DNA from 3 places in the Cobetia sp. 1CM21F genome. Region 1 is predicted to be linked to each of the others. Evidence: predicted binding sites of a transcription regulator. Region 1 holds the regulator's gene; each other region holds the start of a gene.
What was found. Region 1 encodes sigma-54, which starts transcription at its own class of promoters, with help from an activator protein. Its sites were predicted from a motif close to TGGCACNNNNNTTGCTNT; they were not measured.
Positions count from the first base shown of each region.

Region 2: the regulator sigma-54 is predicted to act here: its motif matches at 2,798-2,815, upstream of MSG32_RS06610 (dimethylamine monooxygenase subunit DmmA family protein).
Region 3: the regulator sigma-54 is predicted to act here: its motif matches at 1,572-1,589, upstream of MSG32_RS13325 (NCS1 family nucleobase:cation symporter-1).

Region 1 is NZ_JALNTQ010000002.1:1,195,093-1,199,264, forward strand. It holds gene lptA (lipopolysaccharide transport periplasmic protein LptA) at 1-333, shown strand, start outside; gene lptB (LPS export ABC transporter ATP-binding protein) at 337-1,077, shown strand; gene MSG32_RS10820 (RNA polymerase factor sigma-54) at 1,311-2,759, shown strand; gene raiA (ribosome-associated translation inhibitor RaiA) at 3,420-3,728, shown strand; gene MSG32_RS10830 (PTS sugar transporter subunit IIA) at 3,738-4,172, shown strand, end outside.
Region 2 is NZ_JALNTQ010000002.1:227,146-231,317, forward strand. It holds gene MSG32_RS06600 (DUF3445 domain-containing protein) at 3-1,058, opposite strand; gene MSG32_RS06605 (PDR/VanB family oxidoreductase) at 1,098-2,042, opposite strand; gene MSG32_RS06610 (dimethylamine monooxygenase subunit DmmA family protein) at 2,027-2,713, opposite strand; gene MSG32_RS06615 (FMN-binding glutamate synthase family protein) at 3,401-4,172, opposite strand, start outside.
Region 3 is NZ_JALNTQ010000004.1:20,693-24,864, reverse strand. It holds gene MSG32_RS13335 (sodium:proton antiporter) at 1-391, shown strand, start outside; gene MSG32_RS13330 (aspartate/glutamate racemase family protein) at 491-1,246, opposite strand; gene MSG32_RS13325 (NCS1 family nucleobase:cation symporter-1) at 1,659-3,134, shown strand; gene MSG32_RS13320 (GGDEF domain-containing protein) at 3,418-4,172, shown strand, end outside.

The DNA of each region.
Region 1 (4,172 bases):
GTCGATATCAGCCGCGCCGGCAGCGGCGAGATCTCGCTGGTCAAGGCCACCGGCAAGCGTGCCTACCTGGAACAGCAACCCGCACCCGACGAGAAGCTGGTCAAGGGCTGGGCCGACACCATCCGCTACCATGCACTGGAGCGCCGCGTGGAGCTGGTCGGCAACGCGCGTCTTGAGAAAGGCGATGACACCTTCGAAGGCGGCTACGTGGAGTACTTCCTCGACAAGCGCCAGGTGAACGCCAACAACAGCAAGACGGCACAGCAGACCGAAGGCGGTCGCGTGCACATGACTCTGACGCCACGCGGCGCCAATGCCAGCAAGGAAAACTGAGTCATGACTGCTGCTACTCCGCGTACGCTGAGCGCTCGCCATCTGGCCAAGGCCTACAAGGGCCGCAAGGTGGTCAAGGACATCTCGCTGGAGATCCGCCAGGGCGACATCGTCGGCCTGCTGGGCCCCAACGGCGCCGGCAAGACGACCTCGTTCTACATGATCGTCGGACTGGTGCGCGCCGATGCCGGCAACGTCTCCATCGATGACAAGGACCTCTCCGCTGCCGCCATGCATCAGCGTGCACGCGCCGGCATCGGCTATCTGCCGCAGGAGGCGTCGATCTTCCGCAAGCTGTCGGTGGCCGACAACATCATGGCGATCCTGGAGACCCGCAAGGACCTGGATCGCAATGGCCGCAAGGCACGCCTTGAAGAGTTGCTCGAGGAATTCAGCATCACGCACATCCGCGCCAGCGCCGGCATGAGCCTGTCCGGTGGTGAGCGTCGACGGGTCGAGATCGCCCGTGCACTGGCCACCGAGCCGGACTTCGTGCTGCTCGATGAGCCCTTCGCCGGCGTCGACCCCATCTCGGTGGGCGAGATCAAGAGCATCGTGCGCCAACTGCGCGATCGTGGCATCGGCGTGCTGATCACCGACCACAACGTGCGCGAGACGCTCGATATCTGTGACACCGCCTATATCGTCGGCGATGGCCAGATCATCGCCCACGGTGACGCGGACTCCATCCTGGCCAACCAGCAGGTGCGCGACGTCTACCTGGGCCACGAGTTCACGCTCTAGGGTTAGCGGCTGCGCTGAGCCCACCAGATGCGAAAGCTTCAAAAGCCGCTGCGTGATTTTATCGCGTAGCGGCTTTTTCATGTCTGACATCAGACGCATGCATGACGTCCATACCACCTTGGTGGAAACATGGCATGCAAGTTGCTTGAATATTCACGACAACCACTTGTCAGTGCCCCGAGTCACGGTATAGCGTAGTAAGCACGTTCCTTTGCCGTGAATTGACTGACTCCATGAAACCCACCCTGCAACTCCGCCTCGGCACCTCGCTGACCATGACGCCGCAGCTCCAGCAAGCGATCCAGCTGCTGCAGCTGTCGACGCTCGACCTGCGTCAGGAGATTCAGCAAGCCCTCGAGTCCAACCCCATGTTGGAGCTCGACGAGGACTACGAGTCGCTGGATGTCGTCGAGACACAGGATTCGAGCGAGATCTCCACTGCCGACTCCTCGAGCGAGATTCCCGAGGAATACCCCCTCGACAGCGACTGGTCGGACCTCTACCAGGACCACGCCGGTAGCCTGACCAGCTCCGGCAGTGGCAGCGGGAGTGAAGAAGGGACGGACTTCGATCGAAATACCAGCGTCGAGAGCCTGCAGGACCACCTGCGCTGGCAGCTGGCGATGACCGACCTCGATGGCCGTGAACGCCAGATGGCGGAGAGCCTGATCGATGCCGTCGACGGTGCCGGTTATCTGAGCCTGTCACTCGATGAGCTGGTCGATGGCCTGCGCGGCCAGGGCCTGCCCGGCCTCAAGGCCTCCGAACTCGAGCAGGTATTGCTGCGTCTGCAGCAGTTCGACCCGACCGGCGTCTTCGCCCGTGATCTGCGCGAATGCCTGCTGCTGCAACTGGCACTGCTGCCGGATGACCTGCCGCTGCTGGCGCAGGCGCGCCGCCTGGTACGTCAATTCCTCGAGGCACTGGGCAACGATGACCGCAAGCTGCTCAAGCGCCGCCTGAGCCTTGACGATGACGAGCTGGATCACGTCATCCGCCTGGTACGCGCGCTCGATCCGCGTCCGGCATCCGCCTGGGGCGAGCCCGCCAGCGATTACGTGATCCCTGATCTGCTGGTGCGCCATACCCGCCATGGCTGGCAGGTCGAGCTCAACCCGGAAGCGCTGCCCAAGCTGCGCATCCAGCCGGAATACGCCGCGCTGATCAAGCGTGCCGACAAGTCAGCCGACAACACCTTCCTCAAGGACAACCTGCAGGAAGCCCGCTGGCTGATGAAGAGCCTGTCATCGCGCAATGACACCCTGCTCAAGGTCGGCCGCGAGATCATGGCGCGCCAGATCGACTTCCTCGAGCAAGGCGAGGAAGGCATGAAGCCGCTGATTCTGGCCAACATCGCCGAAGTGGTCGAGATGCACGAATCGACCATCTCGCGGGTCACGACCCAGAAGTACATCCACACCCCGCGCGGCGTCTTCGAGCTCAAGTTCTTCTTCTCGAGCCAGGTCGGTGGCAGCGGCAGTGGCGACGCCCACTCAAGCACCGCCATTCGTGCCCGCATCCGCAAGCTGATCGCGGAAGAGCCGGCCCGCAAGCCTCTCTCCGACTCGCGGCTGGTCGATCTGCTCGCCAGCGATGGCATCGAGGTCGCACGCCGTACCGTGGCCAAGTATCGCGAAGCGATGGGCATCCCCTCCTCCAGCGAGCGCAAACGTCTGGCCTGAGGCGTCACCTGCGGCTGTCATGCCCTGCTCTCACCTCCACAATGGCAGCCGCCGCCAACCTCAAGCGCTGGATTTTCCGCTCATCAGCCTCTGACTTCGCGGGCAGCGGTGCGCCTGTCTCGCGCTCTGTCATGCCGTCAACCGCTCATCAATTGCCCGTCATGGGCCATGACGGCGCGCAGGATGACGGTAAAAAACCGCCGTTCCGGCAGCGTCATTCACCGTCAATCGCATGTTTTTAAAGTCACTTTTGCGCGTATTGCACCTGGATGACACCCGGACAACCTCCCGGAACGCCGCTTGCTCCACGCAATCGAAGCGCCTGAAAGGCGACGTACATGCAGGGATTGGCGACGAAAACCCGCCTTCTTGCGCGTCTTTCACGCACCACCCACCAGACGTGCCCTTGAAGTCCACTCCGATACCCCTCACTGAGTTGAAGACAAGCACTGAGCCACGATGCAGCGCAGCGTTGATCTTTGCGCAAAGCTTGGGCATTGTCGGTACAGACGCTCACGACATCTGACGCCACTGGCAAGGGTGCGAAAACATCGCCAGACGGTGGCCGTCAAGCCTGTTGCAGAGCGTCCGATCAGGGTTTGCTCGTAGTCAAAAAGGGTTACAATTGAATGGCAACCCGCTGGATAAAGGAGCGTGTCCATGCAAGTGAATATCACCGGGCATCATGTGGAACTTACCGATCCTCTCCGCGATTACGTCAACGAGAAGCTCGCTCGCCTCGAACGGCATTACGACAACATCACCAATGTTCAGGTGACACTGTCGATCGAGAAGGAGCGCCAGCAGGCTGCCTGCACCTTGCACGCGGCAGGCGCTGACCTCCACGCCCTGGCAGAAGACCCCAACATGTACGCTGCCATCGACGCGCTCGCCGACAAGCTGGATCGCCAGCTGGTCAAACACAAGGAAAAGTCCCAGGCTCGCTCTCAGGGCACCGGGACCCGTTGACCTTCAGCCATGACACTTGATCAGATCCTTCCCCCCGAGCGCACGCTGTACGGTGTCCCCGGGGGGAGCAAGAAGCGGGTGCTTGAATTCTTCAGCACCTTCATCGCACAGAACATTCCCAGCCTGGATAGCCAGGAAGTCTTCTCGCGCCTGATCGGGCGCGAGAGACTGGGGTCGACCGGCATTGGCCACGGTGTGGCCGTGCCCCATGCACGCAGCCCGCATTGCAAGACGCCAATCGCTGCGTTTCTGAAGCTCGGTGAACCCATCGACTTCGATGCCATCGACGGAGAACCCATCGATCTGCTGTTCGTGCTGCTGGTGCCTGAGGAAGCGGATGAGACTCATCTGACGCTGCTCGGGCAGGTCGCGGAATTGCTCAATTCCCCGACCAATCGCTCGGCCCTGCGCCAGGCAGACAGCCAGCGTGCACTCTTTGAGGCA
Region 2 (4,172 bases), 970 kb from region 1:
GCCTAGACTGCTGCCTGCGCCGTCGCTTCGGCGTTGGCCGCGACACTCGCCTCGCGGGCTTCCAGCCACTCGAGCACGCTGGGCAGATAGCGTGTCAGTCCCTTGTAGTCGATCAGCTCCGGCGGCAGGGTCTTCAGCACCTTCAACAGCCGCGTCTGCCAGACCGGGTTGGTACACAGGTCTTCCAGGCTGATCAGATAGGTGCGGATACCGAAGAACAGCGCATGACTGCGCGACATGCGCACCAGCGTCTGCAGCTCGACCCGCAGATGCACATCACGGCCAGCATTCTCTGGCGTGATGGTGGTGCGATCACTGCCCCACTCGGCATAGGTCTCCGGGGAGCTGTCCATGCGCGGATGGATGGTCATGGTCCAGTTCAGACGCCGCACCGGCCCGCCGACCTGGATGGCGCACAGGTATTTGAGCGCGCGATCGAACACGCCCATCTCATGCGCCAGCGGCACCGGGCCATGCCACTGCTTGAAACTCATGCCAGCATCGAAGGCCAGTGACCAGTCCGCCGGACAGGTGATCATGCCGGCGTCCATGAACAGGTCACCGTCGCGCTGGTCGAGCAGCGCGATATCGCCCTGCATCTGACGACCGATATAGTCCAGCGGCGGCAATGGCAGGCTGGCGTCATCGCCCATGCAAAAGGCCTGCTCCAGTCCCAGCAGATGGTTGCGCCACACGCAGTCATCGCCGTCGCGCTCGAAACTGAAGGCCTCGGGATAGTCCCGGGCGTAATGCGTCATCACGAATTCCAGGAAGTCCCAGGCGGCCGGCTGCATGTGCGGCATCACCAGGCAACGCCTGGGGTCCTTGGCCAGCACCCGCTCACGCTCGGCGATCTCGCTCAGATAGTGCTCATCGATATCCAGCATGTGCTCGGTGATGGAACCCGGCTTGCCGGGCAAGGTATGCGGCTCGATATTGACCGAGTAACGGTACTCATCTTCCGGGAACGGGAAGGGAAAACGCTGGATGGCGTGATCGGAATTCTTGAAGGTGAACAGACCATGAAACGCCTGGTCATCTCGCGGGGAAAATTGCATGTTCCTGCTCCTTGGGGGTCCATCTCGCGAAAGACGTATTCAGAGATCCAGCACCAGCCGCTGGCTGCGTGCCCGGGAAACGCAGGGCATCACGCAGCGCTGACTGGCCCGCTCCTGTTCATCGAGGAAGGCATCACGGTGCTCCGCCTCCCCCTCCAGCATCTCGACCCGACACTGCCCGCAGACGCCGCCACGACACAGGCTCGTCACCTCGACACCGCTGCGCTCCAGCGCTTCCAGCATCGATTCCTGGGCGCCGACCGCCACTTCCACACCGCTGGCGCGCGCCACGGCCGTGAAGGGAGTCCCCGGTTCCGGGGCGGCAAAGACCTCGTGGTGGATGCGCGCGAGACTCCAGTGCAGCTCGCGTGCCGCTTCCTTCACGGCATCGATCATGGCTTGCGGGCCGCAGAGATAGACGTGCGTGCCGGCGGGCTGACGCGCCAGCAAGGCCTTCAGGTTCGGGCGTTCGAGACGATGCTGGGTGATGTTGCCACTCGCCAGATAGGGCGCGGCCTCCGGGAAGCGGGCGACGTCGAGGTCCTGGCTGCGCAGGTGCAGCTCCCAGCTGGCGCCACGCCGCTCAAGCTCCGGCAGGTAGGAGAGAAATGGCGTGATGCCGATGCCGCCTGCCAGCATCAGGTGGTGGCGCGCCTGCCAGTGCGGCAGAAACAGGTTGGCCGGCGGGCTGAGTTCCAGCTCGTCGCCGACCTGCACGCGGGAATGGATGGCTTCGGAGCCACCACGCGAGACCGGCTGACGACGCACCGCGATGCAGTAATGCGAGGGATCATCCGGCGGGCTGATCAATGAGTAGGCGTTGCGACACACCCGCCCCTCTCCCGGAATGCCCAGCACCACATGACTGCCCGGCGAGAACGGCGTGAAGGGGGACGCCTCATCGGCAGGCACCAGAGTGAGACGGCGCACGCTGCTGCTGAGCTGATCGACCGCGGCGACCCGCGCCTTCATGAAGCGAGACATGGTGCCACCTCCTCCTGTGGGGGAATCTCTCCCGGGGCTTCCGCATCGATTCGCACGCCCATGTAGGCGCCGAGACGCTTGGAAAAATGATCACGCACTTCCAGCATCAAACCACAGCCATCACAGGCTGCCGGCGAGTGGATGACATGCTCACTGACCTGCTGACAGTGCACGCAGAACACATGCCGCCCCAGGGCAGCGACCGGCAACATCACCATGTCATCCAGCAGCAGCCCCTGCTGCTGAGCCAGATTGGCGACCTGCCACACGAAATGCTCACTGCCGATGATGACCAGGCACCCCGCGACACCGATCTCGCTGATGGCGCCGACCAGTGCGTCGCAGGCCTTCGGGCGGTCATCGACGTCGTACCAGCGATGCAGGCGGGCGTTGTCGGCGGGCCCCGTGGGCAACGCCTCTGTTGCCGGGGCGGATTGCACGGCGCCTCCCACCTCGTGGCTGCCGAGCTGATCGAGCAGCGTACTGATCAGCTGACAATGCATCTGCAGCTGCTGACGGGCGTTGCCCGCCGCCTCACCAGTGCCTGGCAGGCTCTCGGGAGACTGGCATGCCACCAGATAGCGTTGGGCATCGGGCAGCGCCTCGATGCGTGGATAGTGTTGCCGACTTCGAATCCCGGCAGTGACAGAGGATGATTGCGGGCTTTTCATGACACGACCCTGCTCTGAGAAATTGTCCTTGTTGTAATGCCGCCGTCTTGACGATGACGTGCATCCGACTACCACTCCATTTCTTGAGCATATTTCGTGCCATTGACGGCAAAATCATTGCCCCACACACCCGACAAAATTGCCTGAAAATCCTGCTTCATATATGAACCATCAATCGAGACATTCACGCACCAAAACAGAACATCACGCTCAGAAAAAACGGCTTGTATTCACCATTATTGCCCTGATTCAATCTCACCCCACAAGCCAACCTCTACGCCTGACATCTTTCTCATGAAATAACCACAAGATCCTGAAATAATGGAAAAATTCTGCCTCGAGAAAATCACGACCTTTCAATCATAACGACACTACGGGCTTCTCCATCATCAGCATTCTGACGCGCTTTCGCTTGCATGATAGTGGCCGGATTCCTTGACTTTACTCAGCACAAAAGAAAGCGCCTCACCGAAGGGGTGAGGCGCTCTAATGACTCGATGCAATCAGGTCAAATCTTTCTACATCAACCGGAGCAGAGCTCTGTCATTGGGACAGCTTGCCTGGACAACATTGCGGCGAGCTTGCTGACAAAAGGCTTCGAAGCTTTGCCATGACAATCATGCGCAATGCTAGCCATGCACGATCGCGCTCATGCGCAATGGAACACTCACAACAAAGATCGTGCCATCAGTAACCGCCCTGTCCCGGCACCCAGTTGGTGCCCGCCAGCGGCACCCGGGCCATGGCCGCGGCTTCCACGTTCAGGGCGACCAGATCTTCCGGTTCCAGGTGGTGCAGGTGCGACTTGCCACAGGCACGTGCCAGAGTCTGGGCTTCCAGCGTCAGCACGCGCAGGTAGTTGGCCAGACGCTTGCCGGCTGCGACCGGGTCCAGTCGCTGGCTCAGCTCCGGGTCCTGGGTGGAGATACCGGCCGGACACTTGCCATCCTGGAAGTCGTCATAGAAACCGGCGGCGGACCCCAGCTTCTGATACTCATCGGCGTAGCGCGGATGGTTGTCGCCCAGCGCAATCAAGGCGGCGGTACCGATGGCCACGGCGTCGGCACCCAGCGCGATCGCCTTGGCCACATCGGCGCCGTTGCGAATCCCGCCGGAGACGATCAGCTGCACCTCACGGTGCAGGCCCATCTCCTGCAGTGCCTGCGTGGCCTGGGGGATGGCGGCCATGGTCGGGATGCCGACGTGTTCGATGAAGACATCCTGGGTGGCGGCCGTGCCGCCCTGCATGCCATCCAGCACGATGACATCCGCACCCGCCTTCACCGCCAGCTTGACGTCGTAGTAGGTGCGGGTCGCGCCGATCTTGACGTAGATCGGCACCTGCCAGTCGGTGATCTCGCGCAGTTCGGCAATCTTGATCGCCAGGTCATCCGGGCCGGTCCAGTCCGGGTGGCGACAGGCGCTGCGCTGGTCGATGCCCTGCGGCAGCGTGCGCATG
Region 3 (4,172 bases), on a different contig from region 1:
GATTCTCAACGCGGTGCTGTTCGTGCTGATCGGCCTCGAACTGGTACTGATGCCGATCACGCTGACCTCGATCGGCATCGCGCTGGTGCTGGTGGCGGTGATTCTGCTCTCGCGCCTGGCGCTGATCGGTCTTCCGCTGAGCCTCTTGCGCCGCTGGTACACCTTCCGCCCAGGCACCACGCGCGTGCTCACCTGGGGCGGCCTGCGCGGTGGCATCTCGGTGGCGCTGGCGCTGGCGATTCCCGAAGGCGACTTCCGCGAGCCGCTGGTGGTCACCACCTACATCATCGTGCTGTTCTCGATCCTCGTGCAGGGGTTGAGCATCGGCAAGCTGGTGACGGCGGTGGTCGGCGATCGCAGCCACTCGGGAGAGTCGAACGACAAGCACTGAGTCAGAGTCGGCCAATGCAAACGCCCCTTCACTGGCAGCAGTGAGGGGGCGTTTGCGTTTCGGTCGCGAGGCGCCAGCCAAGGGCAGTTTGCTGGCGGGTCAAAGGGCTGCCAGGCCCCGGGCAAAGACACCGCTGAGGGGTTTCACCTCACCCGCTTGCTTCGCGCGGGCGACAGCGGGCTGGCGCATCAGGGTCAGCAGCAGGTCGCGCCCCGCCAGCAGCGGGTCGACCACCGGCAGGCCGACCTCTGACGCGATGGCATCACGCAGCGGCCCCATCGCAGCGCAGCCCAGCACGATGCTGCCGGCACCGCTGGCTCTGGCGTGTTCACAGCTCTCCAGCAATGCCGCGGGGGGAGTGCGCGCCTCGGACAGCGCGAGTACCGGTACGTCACAGGCCAGCAGCGCCTTGCACAGGGGGCGCATCGCATAGCGCTCCAGCAGCTGCTCGGACATCGGCAGCGTGCTGGTCATGCTGGTGACGATGGCAAAGGAGGGAGCCGCCAGCGTGGCCATGTGCATGGCGGCCTGGGCGATGCCGATCACCGGCACGGGGCTCAGTTCGCGTGCGGCCTCGAGGCCGGGGTCACCGAAGCAGGCCAGCAGATAGCCATCGGCGGGCGGGGTCTCCAGCAGGCCCTCACGATCACGGGCGATCAGCGCCAGCAGCGCGACCACCGCCATGGCTTCCTCGACGGCGGTCTCGATGCTGGGGGCGCCATGCTCGGCAGTCAGCACCTCGAGGTGGACGTCCCGGGCGAGCTGCCGTTGCAGCGAGTGCGCCATCTGCTGGCTCATCGCCTGGCTGGTGTTGGGATTGATGACCTTGAGACGCAACATGGCGGGCTCTCTCATGATGGTGGGCTCGTGATGGACTTTCGCGTGACGGGCTTTTTCGTGACGGGCTTTCTCGTGACGGCGCGCGCCGGATGCGAGGCCGTGCGAGCGGAGCACACAAAACACGAGCAGCATCCGTGCCAGTCCCGGCGACACCTGCTGGCGCAACGTTCGTTTCATTGGTGACGCGCTGCTGTGGTGCATATGGCTAATACAGCGGAAGTTGATGGTGCTTGATGTCTCAGGAGTTGCCGCGCGCATGGCATTACTGGCAGGGGTTGTTGCGCAGAGCGGGCTTTGGGGAAAACGCTTGGAGATTGAAAATCCGCAACAAGTGTTTCACTGGCACGCTTGTTGATAAGGGGAGGGTATGGCGAGGCATGACGCCTCGTGACTGGCCCATGGCCCACAAGCCCCTCTGGAGACAACAATGACACCCCAGACTCCCCCTGATCTGAGCAACGCGAGCAAGCGGCTCATCAATGAGGACCTCGCCCCCTGCGAGCAGAACTGGAACTGGTACAACATCTTCTCGTTCTGGATGTCCGATGTGCACAGCGTCGGTGGCTACGTCTTTGCCGCCAGTCTGTTCACCCTGGGGCTGGCCAGCTGGCAGATTCTGGTCTCGATGCTGGTCGGCATTCTGGTGGTGCAGGTGTTCGCCAATCTGATCTCGCGGCCCAGCCAGCAGACGGGGGTGCCCTTCCCGGTGGTCTGCCGTCAGTCCTTCGGCATCTATGGTGCCAACATTCCTGCGATCATCCGCGGGCTGATCGCGGTGGTGTGGTACGGCATCCAGACGTATCTGGCGGCGCATGCCTTGATGCTGGTGCTGCTGCGCTATGTGCCGTCGCTGGAAGGGCTGACCGAGACCCAGCTGTTCGGGCTCTCGCAGCTGGGTTGGTACTGCTTCCTGTTCATGTGGGTGCTGCAGGCGCTGGTGTTCTGGTGGGGCATGAATGCGGTGCGGCGCTTCATCGATTTCGCCGGGCCAGCCGTCTATGTGGTGATGTTCGCGCTGGCGGGCTGGATCGTCTGGCAGGCCGGCTGGGACAACATCAGCTTCACGCTGGGTAGCAAGACGCTCTCGGGCAGCGACGCCCTGTGGCAGATGGTGATCGCCGCGGCGCTGGTGGCGGGCTACTTCGCGGGGCCGACGCTCAACTTCGGAGACTTCTCGCGCTACTGCGCTACCCCCGGTGATGTGAAGCGCGGCAATTTCTGGGGCCTGCCGGTCAACTTCCTGTTGTTTGCCGTCATCACCGTGGTGGTGGTGTCCGGCACGCAGCCCATCTTCGGCGAGATGTTGCATGACCCGATGGAGACCGTCGCCCGCATCGACAATGGCGTCGCGGCAGCGCTGGGCATCCTGACCCTGGTGCTGGCGACCATCGGCATCAACATCGTGGCCAACTTCGTGTCCCCGGCGTTCGACTTCTCCAATGTGGCACCGTCCCGCATCAGCTGGCGCATGGGCGGCATGCTCGCCGCCGTCGGCTCCATCTTCATCACGCCGTGGAATCTGTTCAACAACCCGGAGATCATCCAGTACACCGTGGGCATCCTCGCCGCGGCCATCGGGCCGGTGTATGGCGTGATCCTGTTCGACCACTATCTGGTCAACAAGGGCGGCATCAACACCAAGGCGCTGTTCACCGACAGCGCGGAAGGCGAGTACTTCTTCGAGAAGGGCGTCAACGTCGCGGCGGTCAAGGCGCTGCTGGTCTCCTCGGCGGTGACGCTGATCATCAGCTTCCTGCCGCTGGGCGACATCACCCACTTCACGCTGTTCATCGGCGGTCTGATGGCGGCAGGGCTTTATGGCATCTTCTCGGGGTACTGGCTGGGAGATGCCGCCTCTGCACGCATCTATGTACCGGCCGGGGTACGCCAGAAGATGTCATGACGCTCAGGCCGTGAGCTGGCATTGCCTTGGCTTTACCTTCAGCGCCCTGCTGTCGCCACCGATATGGATGACGACAGCAGGGCGCTTTCGTTCGTGTTGCCGGCACATTCTTGTTGCCGACACCTCTTTGCCCTTGCTTCGCCTGGCCGGCCTGATGACGCAGCACATTGTCTTGTCAGGCAGACGGTAATCTTGCGTTTACTGATCAACTCTTTATTCCAGTGAGGTGTGCTCTGCGCGCGGTGTAACATTGGCTGATGCTACCGAGTGTCGAGGATGGAACATGCCGCTTCATGAACATCTGATATTGCCGGGCAGGGACGGTTCGGATATCGAAGCGCAGCACTATCGCACGCGAATCAACAATACCTTCATCATGTTCGCCATGGCGTGCTTCGCCTGCTTCCTGCTGTTTGACTATTTCCAGGTGCCGTCTGCCTGGCAGGCGTTGTGGGTGGGGCGGCTGATCATCTTCCTCTGCTGCCTGCTGTGCATCCTCCAGCTGCGCCGCGGCGGCGTGCATTCGGACAAGATCCTGCTGGCCGGGGCGATACCCGCCAATCTGTTCTTCTGCTTCGGTGCCGCGCTGATTCCGGATGCGCTGACGCTGACGTTGTGGAACCTGAGTTTCTCGACCTGCATGCTGATCGCCATGCCTGCCTGGCTGGTGTGGGGCTGGCGCTACCAGCTGGCCAGCAGCCTGCCGCTGATACTGTGTTATGTGCCCATCTATGTGTGGCTGAGCCCCTTGTCGTTGACGACATTGGCCGGCGCTGGTGGTGCCTACATCCTGGGGACCCTCTTCATCGCGCCGGCACTGGCGCATGCCCGAGCCTCGACCTTCCATCGCACCATCCGGCTGCAGCGCACGCTGGAGGCGCGCAATCTCGAATTGCACGACATGAATCAGCGGTTGCTCACCCAGCAGAACGAGCTGGAATACCGCGCCAATCATGATCTGCTGACGGGGCTGCCCAATCGCCGTTTCGGCTTTGATTTTCTCGAGCGGATGCTGGCCGAGAGCACGAGCACTCGGCA